2 linked regions of the Dyadobacter chenhuakuii genome follow. The protein of the gene in region 1 interacts with the protein of each later gene in a pairwise test. Links are inferred from orthologs where the notes say so. Each region holds a gene or a part of one and is shown in the gene's direction. Other genes may lie near its edges.

Evidence for each region.
Region 2: the proteins of ligA (region 1) and leuS interact in binary tests that used the Escherichia coli proteins (3 or more experiments, as listed by UniProt). The link is inferred for Dyadobacter chenhuakuii from one-to-one orthologs.

What each region holds. Positions count from the first base shown.
Region 1 is NZ_CP098805.1:2,831,343-2,839,177, reverse strand. Bases 4,890-7,835 are described here. They hold ligA (NAD-dependent DNA ligase LigA), read left to right. Parts: upstream 4,890-5,290; coding sequence 5,291-7,381; downstream 7,382-7,835. Other genes in these bases: dapA (4-hydroxy-tetrahydrodipicolinate synthase), read left to right, coding at 7,444-7,835; NFI80_RS11740 (Uma2 family endonuclease), read right to left, coding at 4,890-5,093. In the rest of the region: NFI80_RS11760 (glycosyltransferase family 39 protein), read right to left, coding at 1-393; NFI80_RS11755 (OmpA family protein), read right to left, coding at 506-2,560; NFI80_RS11750 (apiosidase-like domain-containing protein), read right to left, coding at 2,557-3,840; rpe (ribulose-phosphate 3-epimerase), read right to left, coding at 3,896-4,543; more of NFI80_RS11740, read right to left, coding at 4,572-4,889. UniProt on the Escherichia coli protein: DNA ligase that catalyzes the formation of phosphodiester linkages between 5'-phosphoryl and 3'-hydroxyl groups in double-stranded DNA using NAD as a coenzyme and as the energy source for the reaction.
Region 2 is NZ_CP098805.1:5,780,512-5,788,753, forward strand. Bases 2,797-6,149 are described here. They hold leuS (leucine--tRNA ligase), read left to right. Parts: upstream 2,797-3,141; coding sequence 3,142-5,949; downstream 5,950-6,149. Other genes in these bases: NFI80_RS24290 (porin family protein), read right to left, coding at 2,797-2,889; NFI80_RS24300 (T9SS type A sorting domain-containing protein), read right to left, coding at 6,035-6,149. In the rest of the region: NFI80_RS24280 (sterol desaturase family protein), read right to left, coding at 1-408; NFI80_RS24285 (helix-turn-helix domain-containing protein), read right to left, coding at 567-2,057; more of NFI80_RS24290, read right to left, coding at 2,221-2,796; more of NFI80_RS24300, read right to left, coding at 6,150-6,415; NFI80_RS24305 (glycoside hydrolase family 25 protein), read left to right, coding at 6,574-7,383; NFI80_RS24310 (agmatine deiminase family protein), read right to left, coding at 7,543-8,242.

The sequences.
Region 1 (7,835 bases):
CAGCAGATAATAGAAAGGGCTGTTTCCAATATCACTCCGGTTATTGGCTTCGTAATAATCTTCTATTGTTTTGGGTGCCCAAAACTCGGCGGGTGTAAATGCACGCGGGGCATAATTTTCGTTGTAAGTAAATGAGCGTAAGACTCTTGGCGGCCTGAGGCTGAATTCAGGTGTTTTCCAGAACTGCGAATCCGATAATGTCAGCTTAGAAAAAACTTCCTTTTGGTTGGCACCTTCCAACACAACACCCTGGCTGATCACCATTGTGCTTCTCTCATCGAAGAAAATACTGTAACGATCCAGATTGTGAAGCCTGAGCGCAGTTCCCGCAATTAAAATGACAGCGAAAATGAGCCAGGTTTTCAGAGTTTCGTTCGTACGGTTTGAAGACATTTAAGAAAGTTGATGTGCGCTAAAATTTCTGTATCGTTCTATTTTGCCCAAAAATTGGGAAACAGACCGAGTTGCCGCGAAATTAAGCAAAATTCCCTTTATAGGATATTTTTTAGATTTTAAGAATTGTAAACTCCACGCGCCGGTTCTTCTGGCGGGTCTGTTCAGTGAGGTTGCTGGCAATGGGTTTGGCTGGTCCCCAGGCCTTTGTCTGGATCCTTTTGCCGTCTACTCCTTTTGATAAAAGATATTTTTTGACCTGTTGCACACGGTCTTCCGCCAGCTTCACATTTTTTTGGACTTCGCCCTGATTGTCTGTATGTCCTTCCAGCAAAATTTCCATTGCCGGATAACTTGTCATAGCCGAAACAATCCTGTCCAGCTCCGGGTAAGACGACCGGATCACTTCGGCGCTGCTCTGCGCAAACATGGTGCTGCTAAGCCTGATCCGCTGCCCCGCTTTGATCGGTTGCAGATAAAGGTCTTTCCGGATGTTACGTAATGTGGTGTCTTTGGATAAATCAATTTCCTCAGTAAAAGGGAAATAGCCGTTTTCAGAGGCCGTAATGCGGTAAATTTCTTTCAGCGGCAAAATAAGCCGGTACTCGCCGGTTTCCGGGTCAAATGTTGCTTTTGTGAAAACATCATTGTTTTTCTTGATCTGTGCGATGAGGTCGGAACGCACAGCCTTGTTTGTTTCTGCTTCCAGGATGGTCCCGGAAATGATGGCCACCGGATCCGGGCGTGTCTCGGGAGTAAGCCTTACACGAAAAATATCTTCCTGCCCCGAAACCTTTTCGCTGGCACTGAAATAGGCATAATCACCCGTTGCAGGAACATTAAAATAAGCATCCCAAAGCGAAGTATTAATCACCGGGCCAAGGTTTTCAGGTTTCGACCAATTGACCCAGGTGTCGTCCAGCCGGCGGGTGAGGAACAAATCACCGGCTCCGTAGCCGCTGTGTCCGTGTGAGGAAAAATATAATGTTTTGTTGTCCAATGCCAAAAACGGAGTTCCTTCATAATCGGCCGTATTGATCACATTTCCAAGATGCAGCGGCTCCGACCAGCTGTCGCTCGATTGCAGAAAGGAAACATACAAGTCCTTTTTTCCTTCCGTATCGCTGCGCTCAACCGAGATGATCATCACATTACCATACGGCGAAACCGTGGTTTCCATGCTTTCGACCTGTTTGATCTTATTATTGCCCGTAATGCTTTCCCTGAGGTTGTTGATTTTGTATTCTTTGGGAAAAGTCCAGCCCGTCTTCGTCTGAAAACAGCGCGACAATCCTAACTCCATGGAGCCGTCCGGCCGGTAAACATTGATAACATAAATGGTTTTGCCGTCTGCCGAAATGCTTGTTATAGCATTATCAGCAGCATTATTGATCGGCGGGCCCATATTCACCGCTGCGCCCCAGACATTTTTTTCATTTAGTTTGGAATACCAGATATCCTGTGTTTCTGACGTGCCTACATTGCCCAGAAAATTGCCTCTCGTGAAATAAAGCGTTTTGCCATCGGGGGCAATAATAGGCGCAACTTCCTGGCCCTGACTGTTGATCGCCGCTCCCATGTTTTCACGTTTGGTTTTCAAAAGCGGCCCTTTTGCAATGTTAATGACAGCTTCAATGGGCGTCGTGTCGTCGGAAATGCCTATTGCATCGATTTGATTCGCTCCCGAAACTTTCGAAGGTTGCATCACAATCTTGATCGCATTGGCCAGGATATTCTGTTGTTTTGGAAAGATCCTGAACATTCTGCCTTTGACATTGAGCTGTGCTGCGGGTGTGTCGGAAATAAGAAATTCCTTCCCAGACTCATCATAGGCATACACCCGGGCAATGGCGCCCGGATTGAAATTTTCTGCGATAGCAACCTGTTTCAGGGAAATTGTTTTTTCAAAACCGACCTTAATCCACTCTTCATTCCGGCCATCCGGATCGGCGGGCATCCAGGCGCACGGACTATTCCCGAAATCAGGAAGCTTGTTAGGAATGCCGAGAATTTGTTTTGCGCGGAAGGCGTGCCCGTACTGCGCGGGCCGGTTTTCGGAAGAATAGCCCAGCACTTTATTAGCCCACAAAATCTGCTGACCGTATCCTTTATTTATAACAACTGCCGAAAGCAGCAGAAAAACGTTGAAGAGTAAGGTTTTATTCATTTTTTTGCTCCTATTAAGAGAATCCAATCCCAGCCCGGCTGTGAATCGGGTGGCTGAACAACCGCTTCCGGCGCAGCCCTAAACTCACCTCCTGACCATCTTTTTCCCGTGCGCGGACTATACCAGACGGCTCCAAAGTCCGTCCCGTTGAGATAATTGAGGTTAAGCCGCACCGGACGCGATTCGGGCAAGTATAACATGGACATTTTCTTATTGGATAAAGAAACTATGCCTATGTCAGCCTTATCGGTTGAATCGGGAAGCAGTTCTGAGATGTTTTCGGGTTGCATATATTCCCAGGGAATGCCTTTCAGGATTTTGACGAGTTCATGAATGTATTCCGCGCCGTCTTTATCGATGTTAACTTTCCATGTCGGGTTGAAATTTTTGATCGTGCTCATATGGCAAAAGCCCGCAGCAGCACTCATGATGGACTGGTAAGCCTGATTTCTGATCAAGACAGACTGATCCGTTATTTCTTTGGGGAACTCCGAATTGGCGATTAAAAATGGCCTTAATGCAACTTCGGCTGAGTTTTTTTGCCAGTTGGCCAGCGCCGCATACTCAGCGGGCGTCACCGTAGAATCCGGAATAATGAATTTTAGGTCTGATCTGACTTTTGAGCTGTCGTTCACACTCGAAGGCGAGCAAGTGCTCAGCGACGCTAGGATCTGACCTTCGGAAACGGAACGGATTCCGTCCGCAATAGCCTCAAACTGAGCGGCTGTCTGATATTCTTCCTCACTCACAATCCAGATCACATTGCTGTACTTGGCAAAATGCTTACCGACATAGGCACCGTAATATTTCCAAACCGTTGGATTTTGCGCATCGAAAATCGCATTCCAGCTTTTGCGGGAAACCACAATGCCCACGACAAGGTTACGCTCTTTTGCTGCGGCAATAATCTTGTCAAAATAGTCGAAATAGGGCTTATTGGGTTTTGAAATATCGTTATCCTGAAATGGAAGGGTCTTATTAAAATTCCGCTGATTGGGAAGTGCGGGCAAAAGCTGAACCAGGAATGTATTGAATGACTGAGACTTGCGCGCATCCATATAATGAATCGCATCGGTATAGCTCAGCTTACGCAGCATTTGCCAGGCCACATCGGCCACCATCAGGAACGGAACGCCATTATTATCGGTGATGTGGCGGCCATTCGGGCTGATTTTCAAAGGAAATTTAGCGACAGCCAGCTCCGGCCTTTGGGAGACATTAATAGCTGCCAGGCCGGACGCCGCGAAAATGCTGAAAATGAAGTATCTGAGCCACTTCATAGTCCTGGTCGGGAAAAATCTTTTAACATATCGGGGTGTTTCGGAACCTTGAAAATCAGCTGGTTTTCAGGTCGGTAATGGTTTTCAGCGGATCGTCCGAACTGAAAACAAAGCTTCCTGCAACCAGAATGTTCACGCCTTCTTTTACAAGCAAAGGCGCATTGTCAAGATTAACGCCGCCATCCACCTCAATCTTGAATGTGTAGCCAAATTTTTCTTTCAAAGCCTGTAATCTGGCAATTTTCTGATACGTGTTTTGTATAAATTTCTGCCCGCCGAAACCTGGATTTACGGACATAATTAGCACCAGCGAAACATCCCCCAGGATCTCCGAAAGCACTTCCACCGGCGTATGCGGGTTCAATGCAACGCCGGGCAACGCACCCACTTCCTTAATGTGCTGGATAGTCCGGTGCAAATGCGGACAGGCTTCGTAATGTACGGTCAGTATAGATGCGCCTGCTTTTGCAAATGCTTCCAGATAACGATCCGGCTGCTCGATCATTAAATGCACGTCCAATGGCTTTGTGGCATGCTTGTGAACGGCTTCACAAACGGGCATTCCAAAAGAAATATTCGGCACAAACATGCCGTCCATAATATCAACGTGTATATAATCTGCCTGGCTCACGTTCAGCATTTCTACGTCCCGTTGTAAATTCGCAAAGTCAGCAGCAAGTATCGAAGGAGCAATTTCCGCCATGAATTTTAAATCTTAGTTCAGGCCGAAATTAGAATATAATGTTCAACTTGAACGCCAAATCGCAAAATAATGGTGAGCTAACCACATCATTTTCGCCAAACGAAGCGTACATTTCATATCGGCCATTATTTAACACATAAATTTCCAAAACCCGCTTCTCCGGTTTCAAAAGCCAATATTCCTGCACGCCATAGCGCTCATAAATTTCTTTCTTAACAACCGTATCCATTTTAATGGTGCTTTTTGATACGATTTCGACTACCATATCCGGCACACCACGGATCCAGTCCTGGACAATGTCTTCTTTTTCTTTTGAAACAAAAATAAGATCCGGTTGCAGGCGATTGTAATCTTCTTCAAAAATAACATCGAACGGAGCATTCCAGATAGCACCCAAATCCCACTCTCTGACATAATTTTCAAGAGTCCATTGCAAATTCCGGGACGCATTCTGATGAGGCTTTTGTGGGCTAGGAGACATGATTTCCTCCCCGTTTATGATCTGTGAGAGATCCCAGTCCTGCCAGATGATTGTTTCTGTGCTTTTCATGTGCATAGCGAGTTTTTAGGAAAATTAATGAATTTTTGAAATGATTCATACGAGTTTGTGTATCAAAGAAAGACAAGTGTTTGATTTGTTTTTCCATTGATACGCGGTTTTCAAAAAAAGTAACGAAGGGCTGCACTATTTGAAATCGGCGCGAACGCTTCTTAAATTTGAGCACTATCTGTTTTAGCCGCCTTACCATGAACCCAGCACAACAAATCCAGGAGCTTGTAGACCAATTGCAGCATTTGAATTACCGTTATTACCAGGACAATGTTTCTGAGGTTTCGGATTTTGAATTCGATCAGTTGCTGAAACAGTTAAAGGCGCTTGAAGATCAATACCCTGAACTGCGGCAGGAAGATTCTCCAACGCTGCGGGTCGGTGGGACGATTACCAAGAATTTCAACACAGTTTACCATCGTTATCCGATGCTTTCGCTGGATAACACCTATAACGAGCAGGAACTAAGGAATTTCGATGACCGCGTGCGCCGAGGATTGGATGGGGAGCCGTATGAATACATTTGTGAGCTCAAATTTGACGGGATTTCACTGAGTTTTACTTACGAAAATGGCGTGCTCGTGCGTGGGGTGACGCGCGGCGACGGCACGCGCGGGGATGAGATCACCAATAATGTAAAGACCATCCGTTCGCTGCCATTAAGGGTAAAAGCTGAGAATGTTCCGCCTGTTTTTGAAATTCGCGGCGAAGGTTTTATGCCCATTACGTCCTTCCAAAAGCTGAATGAGGAAATGGACACATTGGGTGAAAATCAATATGCCAACCCCCGGAATGCGGCGTCGGGATCATTCAAGTTACAGGATTCTGCGGAAACGGCACGGCGCGGACTGGATTGCTATCTCTATTCTTTTCTTACTGACACAGAATTTTTCAAAAGCCACGAAGAAAGCTTGCTGGGGCTTAAATCCTGGGGTTTTAATGTTTCGCCGGGCTGGAGAAAAGTGCAGACCATTGATGAGGTTTTAGAATTTATTCATGAATGGGAGGAAAAACGACTGACTCTTCCGCTCGCAACGGACGGAATTGTAGTCAAAATCAACTCTTTTGAACAGCAGCGCGAACTCGGTTTTACGGCTAAAAGCCCACGCTGGGCCATTTCATTTAAATACAAAGCTGAAAATAAACCCGCCGTCCTGCGCATCGTGACTTATCAGGTCGGGCGGACGGGAGCCGTGACGCCGGTGGCGAACCTGTGCGACATTACCGAACGCGCATTGCCTTACAGCAAAGTGAAAGGCGTTCATCTTTCAGGGACGCGCGTGAAGCGGGCTACATTGCACAATGCCAATGAAGTGCTGCGGCTGGGACTGGAAATCGGGGACACAGTTTTTGTCGAAAAAAGTGGTGAGATCATTCCGAAAATAACAGGCGTAGATATTTCACAACGCGAAAAATTCCCAACTGAACCTTTAATTTTTCCCACACATTGCCCCGAATGCGGCTCCGAATTACAGCGCAATGAAGGTGAAGTCGCCTTTTTCTGTCCCAATGACAGCCATTGCCCACCGCAACTGAAGGGCCGGATCGAGCATTTTATTCACCGGAAAGCAATGAACATTGAAAGTCTGGGCGAAGGGAAAATAGAACTGCTCTTCGATCTCGGCCTTGTGCGGACACCTGCTGATCTTTACGACCTGACTAATGAAACGCTTCTCGGCCTCGAAAAGAACATTCTTAATGAAGAAACGGGCAAGGTGAAGAAGATCAGCTTCCGCGAAAAAACGGTTGAGAACATTCTGAATGGTATAAATCTATCCAAAACGGTTCCTTTTAAAAATGTGCTTTTTGCATTGGGAATCAGGTTTGTGGGGGCGACGGTGGCTGAGAAACTGGCCGCTTATTTCAAATCCATGAATGCGTTGCGATTGGCCACTTACGACCAGCTCATTGCCGTCCCGGAAATTGGCGGAAGGATCGCGGAGAGCATTGCTTCCTATTTCAGCGTGCCCGAAAACCAGCAATTGGTGGCACGCTTGCAGGCTGCGGGCATCCAGATGGAAAGTGACGAAAAGCCTGTTGAACTCGAAAGCGACATGCTGGAAGGCAAAACCTTTGTGATATCCGGCGTTTTCGAGAATTTTGAAAGGGACGATCTCAAATTGAAAATCGAGGTCAATGGCGGCCGGGTCCTAAGCGGCGTTTCGGGTAAGCTCAATTACTTGCTTGCAGGCGATAATATGGGGCCTGCCAAGCTCGAAAAGGCGCGCAAATTGGGCGTTACCATTCTCAGCGAGGAAGAATTTTTAGCGATGATCGAGAATAAGTGATGAAAAATGGCTCAGAAAGCTAACTTTGTGTTTTAAATTTCAACCAATTATATAAGTAAATAATGCCATTGGACCAACGTTTCAAAGGGGTAGGAGCGGCGCTGATTACACCTTTTGATGAGCAGAATGCAATTGATTACCCGGGTTTGAAAAGACTGATCGACCTGGTAACAGAAGGCGGATCGGATTACCTTGTGGTGCAGGGGACAACCGGCGAATCGCCTACGGTAAATTCCCGCGAAAAGCGTGAGATCCTGGCATTTACAATTAAAAATAACTCCAAATCGCTTCCTATTGTCTACGGATTGGGCGGCAACGATACGCAATCCGTGCTGGATTGCATTAAGGAAACGGATTTTACAGGCGTGGACGCCATTCTTTCGGTTTGTCCCTATTATAATAAACCCACGCAGGAAGGCATAATCGCCCATTTTACGGCCATAGCAGACGCCTC
Region 2 (8,242 bases), 3.0 Mb from region 1 along the record:
GAAACCGGTCGTCAGGTTGAAATGCTCAGACGAATGATGCGTCACATGCACGGCCCAAAACAACCGGCTGTGATGATCCACATAATGTAATGTGTAAAACGCGAGGTCTTCCAGCAGGAAAAGGCTGAACCAGTAAAAAATTGGATTGGTAATGCTCGTTCCCGCGCCCATGTTGTAAAACCAGATCAGCACGCCCACATAGGCCGTTCTGAATAACAGGTCAACGCCGCCGTTGAGGAGCATTAAGGATGCATTGGTAAGCGTATCTTTAAAATTATAGGAAGCGCGCGGGCTGTCGTGGTGGTGCGAGGGACGGTAAGTCAGGAAAATTTCGACGCAGATCAGCAACAGATAAAACGGAGTGGAGACTTTTAAAAGAAAATCTTCAAACTCATATGTGCCAGGCATAGCATTGGTGTCAAATATTCACAAAGATAATTCGGAACGTGGTGGTAAGGTTTGCGAAGATAAATTCTAAGATATTTCTAATCCAGCATTTAATCAACTTTTAATCACCTCCCTGATGAGACATTCAACTGCGCCTGAACCCCTATATGGTCTCGATTTTAGTTGATCATCCGCTTCAACGCTTTCCTTAACTCTTCGTTTTTATGCCGTTTTTGAAGAATAGTCGGTGCGGCGATCCTTTCGCGGCAGTCGAAGAGCGAGCAGCGTTCGCAGGTTTGGTTTACTTCCCGGGCAACCAAATAGGGATCGTCCAGAAATTGTAATTTTTCCCTGGTCGGCTCATCCAGGTAAATGCCCATGGAAACGCTCACATTGAGGCCCGGAGTAGGGGACATAGGCAATGCAAAACTGATCACCAGATATTCATCCCGAGTGTCCAGGTAAGTTGATTTTTGTGCTTTGCAAAGGATTCCGGGCTGCTCTTTTCGCTTGATAATGTCTCCCAAATCATTCAGAATCGTCAGTGCAACCCAGCGCCGGCAATAATGTTCGTCTTTCACGGTGTGCGGATAATGCTTCCGGGAAATGTGCATTTCCTTGGTCATATCGAAAATATTCTGACCGACGAAATTATTGAACCGGGAGAAAAAGATCTGGTTAATGCCAAAATAGCGCGGCAGAATGTTGCTTAACCTATAACAGAAAGATTCCGGCGTGGTGTTGAACCGGTGAATGAGGTCAATAAGCTGCTGCGGCTGCCACCTTTTTTGTTCAAAAACCGCTGCCACTGCGGGCACAAGCAAGCTTCTCTTGATGATGATCGCGCTTGAAAAGTAGGATGCTTTGAAGTTATTCAGCAATTGTTCAAACGATTCCGCTTCCACCAATGCCGTGGTATGCAACCTGTTTTTCAGATTTAAATACAAATAACCGATCTCCCGGCCGAAAATAAACGCCCGCTGCACGGAGGTAAGATGATTATTGATCAGCAAGCGATTGCCGTTTGGATTTGTGATCGTCAGGGAACGAACGCTGGCAAACTCAGGATTGGCTTTTTCATTAATATTTTCAATCGAATAATTGAAGCGCGATTTCAGGATTTCGGCCAAATCATTTTCATTCAGGATTTGCTCTTGATCAACATTGTTTTCAGTTAAAAAACGTTCTGCTTCCAGCTCAATGTCTTCAAAATAATTGTCGTGCATTTCCTGGTAAGTCCGCAATGCCGAGAAATAGAATTTCTCAATTGACATATTATAATTCCGCGCAATCTCGATCAGCGTGCCTACGAATGCGCTGATTTTGGCCGGGGCATCGGAAAGAATTTCAAGCAGGTTAGCGGGATCAATGCCGAAAAGTTCGAGCGGGAGCTCTGTGAGCACATTAGAGCTCAGGAGGTCCGAAATGGGTTCTAGGCGTTTGGTGAGTTTGAGGGAAACGAGCGTGTCATAGTCCACATCCATGGCAGACGCCAGGGCAATGATCTTGTCGGACTTCGGGTATTTCTTGCCTTTTTCAATTTCGTTAATGTATGAAATCGACAGTCCTGATTTTTGAGACAGCTCATTGAGTGACAATCCCTTATCCAGTCGGAGCTGTTTGAGCTTCAACCCGAAAACCAACCTTACATTATCTGTATTTATTGCCACTGCGCTGATAGAATCGGCCTGTAATGTACGATTTCGTTTACAGGCAATTTAATTAAAGAAATGTAAAAGTAGAAATAGCTGCAAGATTCAGTGGTAATATATCAAAACAAAAACGGGACACATCGTAGCGACGGTCCCGTTTGTTATGCTTTATTGTTTTGGATCAGAAAATTGCAAAGCCAAGCGTTGCCTGGAACAAATTGCTCTTTTTACCAAATTGCGAAGCAGTGGTTGCATTGTCAAATTCAACTTTCACGATATCTGTGAAATTTCCTTCGTAACGCACATCCAAACTTAATCTGCCAAAATCAAATCCTACACCGGCTTGATAACCATAAGCTAGCCTGTTCTTGAATTCAGCCGAGTTTTCGCCTGTGATCACATCAAATGAATCGCCGATTTTACCATTATTGGATAATCTCAGAGAAGCCATCGGGCCAACATTGATGCGGAAGAACTTTGCCACTCTCACACCAAACAAAATAGGCACATCCAGGTTGGAAAAACGAACATCAACCTTCCCATTTGAATCCTGCACACCGTCTTCATATACATTAAAGCGGCCACCTTTTTGTGATAGCAAAATCTCAGGCTGGATATAAAATGATTTACCAAAACGGAAAAATACACCTCCCACAAAACCCAGTGAACGGTTGTCGTTGTCTTTGAAATTGAATGGATTATTGCCCGAAGCCAGTGTCAGGTCATTGCTTCCATTGATGTTCGATAGATTAGCTCCTGCCTTAACACCGAATCTGAAAGCCGGGTCGTATTGAGCTGTCGCCGCGTAGCTTATCGTCATCAAGCACAGCGCAATCATAAAATTTTTCATGTTGATTTCTGGTTAGTAGATATAATTGACTTAATAAAAAATCTTAAAAACCTGTGCCCGGAACCCTGATTTGAAATTTCACCTGAAATGGGCATTAGTTTCTACAAGAGCCGGATCAGCGGGCAGTCGGCAACCTAATGTGGTACGGTGTAAACCTTATTACAATCAAAAACGCTATTTTTGCGCTCAGTTTGGAAATTTGGCAAGGCAGAAAGTCAGCCTCTATCGTAATAAGGAAATACAGAGACAGTTATGAGTGATTACAGTCATCGGGAAATAGAACAAAAGTGGCAGCAATATTGGGAGAGCCACGGCACATTTCAGGTTGAAAACCAATCGGAGCTTCCCAAATATTATGTTTTGGATATGTTCCCTTATCCTTCCGGAGCCGGATTGCACGTGGGGCATCCGCTGGGATACATTGCGTCGGATATTTATTCCCGTTATAAAAGGCTGAAAGGCTTTAATGTGCTGCACCCGATGGGATTCGACAGCTTTGGCCTTCCGGCCGAGCAATATGCGATCCAAACGGGCCAGCATCCCGCCATAACAACGGAGCAGAACATTACGCGATACATTGAGCAGTTAAAAAATCTGGGTTTCAGCTACGACTGGAAACGTGAAGTGCGCACTTCCGAACCTGATTATTACAAATGGACGCAATGGATCTTCACCGAGCTTTTCAAAAGCTGGTATAACAACGATTCTGGTAAGGCAGAGCCGATCGGGTCATTGATCTCTATTTTTGAAAAAAGTGGAAATAAAGGCGTTAATGCGACTTGCGATGAGGATACGTCCATTTTTACAGCCGAAGAATGGAATAGCTGGTCAGAAGAAGATCAGTATAAACTGACATTAAAATACCGGCTTACCTATGTTGCGGATGCGACGGTAAACTGGTGTGCAGGACTTGGTTCGGTGCTTTCCAATGATGAAGTAAAAGACGGCGTTTCGGAAAGAGGCGGATTTCCTGTGGTTCAGAAACTAATGCGTCAGTGGATGATGCGCATTACTGCCTATGCACAACGGCTAATCGACGGTTTGGACACGGTTGACTGGACCGAATCGCTGAAAGAGCAGCAGCGCAACTGGATCGGAAGGTCGGTAGGAGCACTTGTGAAATTCGGCATCGATGGCCATGAGCAGAATATTGAAGTTTTCACCACCCGCGTTGACACCATTTACGGCGTTACGTTCATGGTGCTCGCGCCTGAGCACGAGCTTGTTGATATCATTACTACGCCCGGGCAGCGCGGTGACATTGATGCATACATTGCCACGACTAAAAAGAAGTCGGAGCGTGATAGAATGTCTGACGTGAAGACGGTTTCCGGTGCATTCACAGGCGCTTATGCATTAAATCCTTTTAATGATGAAAAAATCCCTGTTTATATAGCCGATTACGTGCTGGCAGGTTACGGAACGGGCGCTGTCATGGCAGTTCCATCCGGCGACCAGCGCGACTGGAATTTTGCACAGCACTTCAATTTGCCGATCATTCCGATTCTGGATTCGCAAAAAGAAATTGAAACGCAGGCAGATTCAACCAAGGAAGGACATTATATCAATTCGGGCATCATTAATGGCCTTACTTTTCACGAAGCCAACAAAGTTTTGATCAACTGGCTTGAAGAAAAAGGAGTTGGAAAAGGGAAGATCAATTATCGTCTGCGCGACGCGGTTTTCAGCCGTCAGCGTTATTGGGGCGAGCCTGTGCCTGTTTTTTATAAAAATGACAGCACCGGACAGCCGCTTCCATACTTATTAGAAAATGGCGAATTGCCACTGAACCTGCCGGAAGTTGACAAATATCTGCCAACAGAGAACGGCGAGCCGCCTTTGGGCCGCGCACAGGATTGGGCGCATGGTTCGGGCAGTGGTTACGAACTAAGCACCATGCCGGGCTGGGCGGGAAGCAGCTGGTATTGGTATCGCTATATGGATCCCAAAAACCAGGAGGAATTCGCTTCCAAAGAAGCCATCGATTACTGGCGCGATGTGGATCTGTACATTGGCGGCACCGAGCATGCAACCGGACATTTGCTATACAGCCGTTTTTGGAACAAATTCATGAAAGACCGTGGGTTTGTGCCTGAGGAAGAGCCGTTTAAAAAGCTGATCAATCAGGGAATGATCCAGGGACGCAGCAACTTTGTGTATCGGGTAAAAGGCGATGATTACAGCAGCCCCGTTTTTGTAAGCGCAGGTTTACGTTCGGAATATGAGGTTTCGGCGCTGCATGTGGATGTCAATATCGTGGAAAATGATGTTTTGGATGTTGAAAAATTCAAAGCAACACGCAAAGATATTGTGGGTGAAAATCCAACATTCATCCTGGAAGATGGCAAATATGTGTGTGGCGTGGAAGTGGAGAAAATGTCCAAATCCAAGTTTAATGTCGTGAATCCCGATGACATTGTGGAGCGTTATGGCGCGGACACATTGCGTTTGTATGAAATGTTTTTAGGCCCATTGGAGCAGGCTAAGCCGTGGAATACCAATGGAATAGACGGGACTTATCGCTTTATCCGCAAGCTTTGGCGATTGTTCTATAATGATGCAGGACAGTGGATGGTAAAGGACATTCCGGCCAAACCGGAAGAGCTGAAAATCCTGCATAAGACGATCAAGAAAATCGAAGAGGATATTGAAAACTTCTCGTTCAACACTGCCGTGAGTGCTTTTATGGTTTGTGTCAATGAATTGGGAGCGATTAAATGTCAGAGCAAAGCAGTTTTGCAGGAGCTTGTCGTTTTACTTTCTCCTTATGCGCCGCACATTAGTGAAGAATTGTGGGATCTGCTTGGCAATGAGAAGGGAATGGTTTCAAAAGCAGCATTTCCGAAATGGGAATTGCAGCACGTTACCGACTCTGTGTTCGAGTATCCGATCCAGATCAATGGTAAAGTGAGGGCTTCACTTACATTCGCATTGGACACGCCCGTCTCCGATATTGAGCGGGAGGTTTTGGCAGACGAAACGGTTCAGCGCTGGATGGAAGGCAAGGCTCCGAAGAAAGTGATCGTGGTTCCAAAGCGGATTGTGAATGTTGTGATTTAATATTCAGATTTATAAATGCGAAAGGGCCGCTGTTGTGAAACAGCGACCCTTTCTTTTATTTTTCTGGCTAAATTTTTCTTTGTGCTTAACGAAGGCTGATCGAGCGTTGAATGTGTGGCTCGCTCACTGAAATGGTTTTGGTTACCTTTTCGCCGTCGCTGAAAATTTCAATGTTGTAGTCTCCGGCAGGCAGGTCGTTTAAATCATATACTTTTCTGATTTTGTCAATTTTTTTACCCAATTGCTCGCGGTAGATGGTTTTTCCTTTTTTGTCCGTCACCAGAATGATTGCGTTTGCGTCATTGTATTTATCAACGCTTACGAACAGCTTGTGATTTTTGGCAACAAATATGCCTGTTCCAAATCCGGTAACTTTTTTGGTCTCCTTATCCTCTGCAAAAGAACTGAAAGCGAAGGAAGCGGTGAAAGCAATGGCTAATACGAAGGTTCTGATTGAAGTTTTCATGGCTAATAGAATTTAAAGTTTGGCTCTTGTTGTCCCGTTTGAACATGACAAACATACGGCGATGACAGGTACTATGCATAGCATAGTACATGAGTGGTTGAATAGGAAAGTGAGCGGTAGGATAGGTCAAACAACGATCTTTTGTACTTTTGCGGCTTATGGCGAAAAGGAAAGTTAAGGCTTCGGCGGCCAAAGTGAATTATTTGAAACCGTTGCCTGCTAAGGGCTGGGCGATTATTGCCGGGGTGATTATTCTGATTGGCGCGCTCATCTGGTGGAAAGATAAGAAGGATGTTAATCAATGGGAGTTCGTCGCCAAGTTTGGGATCAAGCTGCCGCTCCGCTACGCCATTCATGGCATCGATGTGTCACACCACAATGCAAAGATCAATTGGGATAAGCTGAAAAAAACGCGTTCTGAAAATGTAGGGATTGATTTCGTATACATCAAGGCCACGGAAGGCGCCACGCATCTAGACCGGCAATTCAAGCGCAACTGGGCCGAAGCAAAACGCGTAGGGATGCGCCGGGGCGCTTATCATTTCTATAATCCAAGGGTAATGTCAGACCGGCAGGTCCAGAACTTCATCGGGCAGGTGCGGATGGAGCCGGGCGATCTCCCGCCTGTCCTGGACCTGGAAACACACGCCCGAAAGCCGGACGATATCATCATTAAAGGTGTAAAAAACTGGCTGCAACAAATTGAAGCGCATTATGGCGTAAAGCCTATCATTTACGTCAATGAATATTTTTACAAAAAATACATTGCCGGAAACTTCGATGATTATCCGCTCTGGCTGGCCGGTTATTCCCGCACGCACCTGGACGACCTCGCCGCAGACGCGCACGTGCTCTTCTGGCAGCACAGCGAAAAAGGCTGGGCCGATGGGATCCGAGGTTTTGTGGATTATAATGTGTTCCTGCACGAGCCTGAGGAGTGGGCGGATCTGGCGAATGCTTCGCCGTGACTTCTTTCCCAGATTGAAATCTGGGGATAGGGATGAGTCGCCGCTGACGCGGCTGGGCGACTCCGTGATGAGCCGCGTCAGCGGCGGCCGGGTTTGTAACCTTGGACTTTAGTCCGAGGAGAGGAGCGCCCCTTCGGCTCCGCTCAGGGTGACAAGTTGCTAGTTTAACAGCGGCTCCTGCTGGCTTAGACAGTGGAAGCTTCCTTGTCCCCAGATGATCTCAGTGGCTTCAAGCGGGATGATCTTTCGCTCGGGAAATGCTTTTTCCAGAATATCTATGGCAATCTGATCGTTGGGATTGTTGAAAACCGGGGTGATAACGCCGGCATTGCAGATCAGGAAGTTGGCATAGGAACCAGGCGTCCGGAAACCGTCGATGATGACGGCTTTGGGCATTGGGATTTCGATGATATTCAGTTGCTTACCATTCAACAAGCGCATGTTTTTCAGCATTTGCAGATTGGTTTGCAGTATTTCGAAGTTCTCATCATTGGGATCATGCTCAACGCAGGCAATGACGGTGTCTTCATTGATGAAACGCGTGGTGTCGTCAATGTGCCCGTCGGTGTCGTCGCCTACAATGCCGCCTTCGACCCACAGAATCTGATGGACGCCGTAATATTGGCACAACGTTTCCTCGATCTGGCTTTGATTCAAGTGCGGATTTCTATTCAGGTTTAGTAAGCACGATTTACTCGTCAGCAAACTTCCTGCCCCGTTAAATTCCACGGCGCCGCCTTCCATAACGATGCCGGGATTGAAAACAGGCAGATTTAAATATTCAGCGACAGCTTTCGGCGTGCGGTTATCATCATCATAGGGCGGATATTTGCCTCCCCATGCATTATGTCCCCAGTCC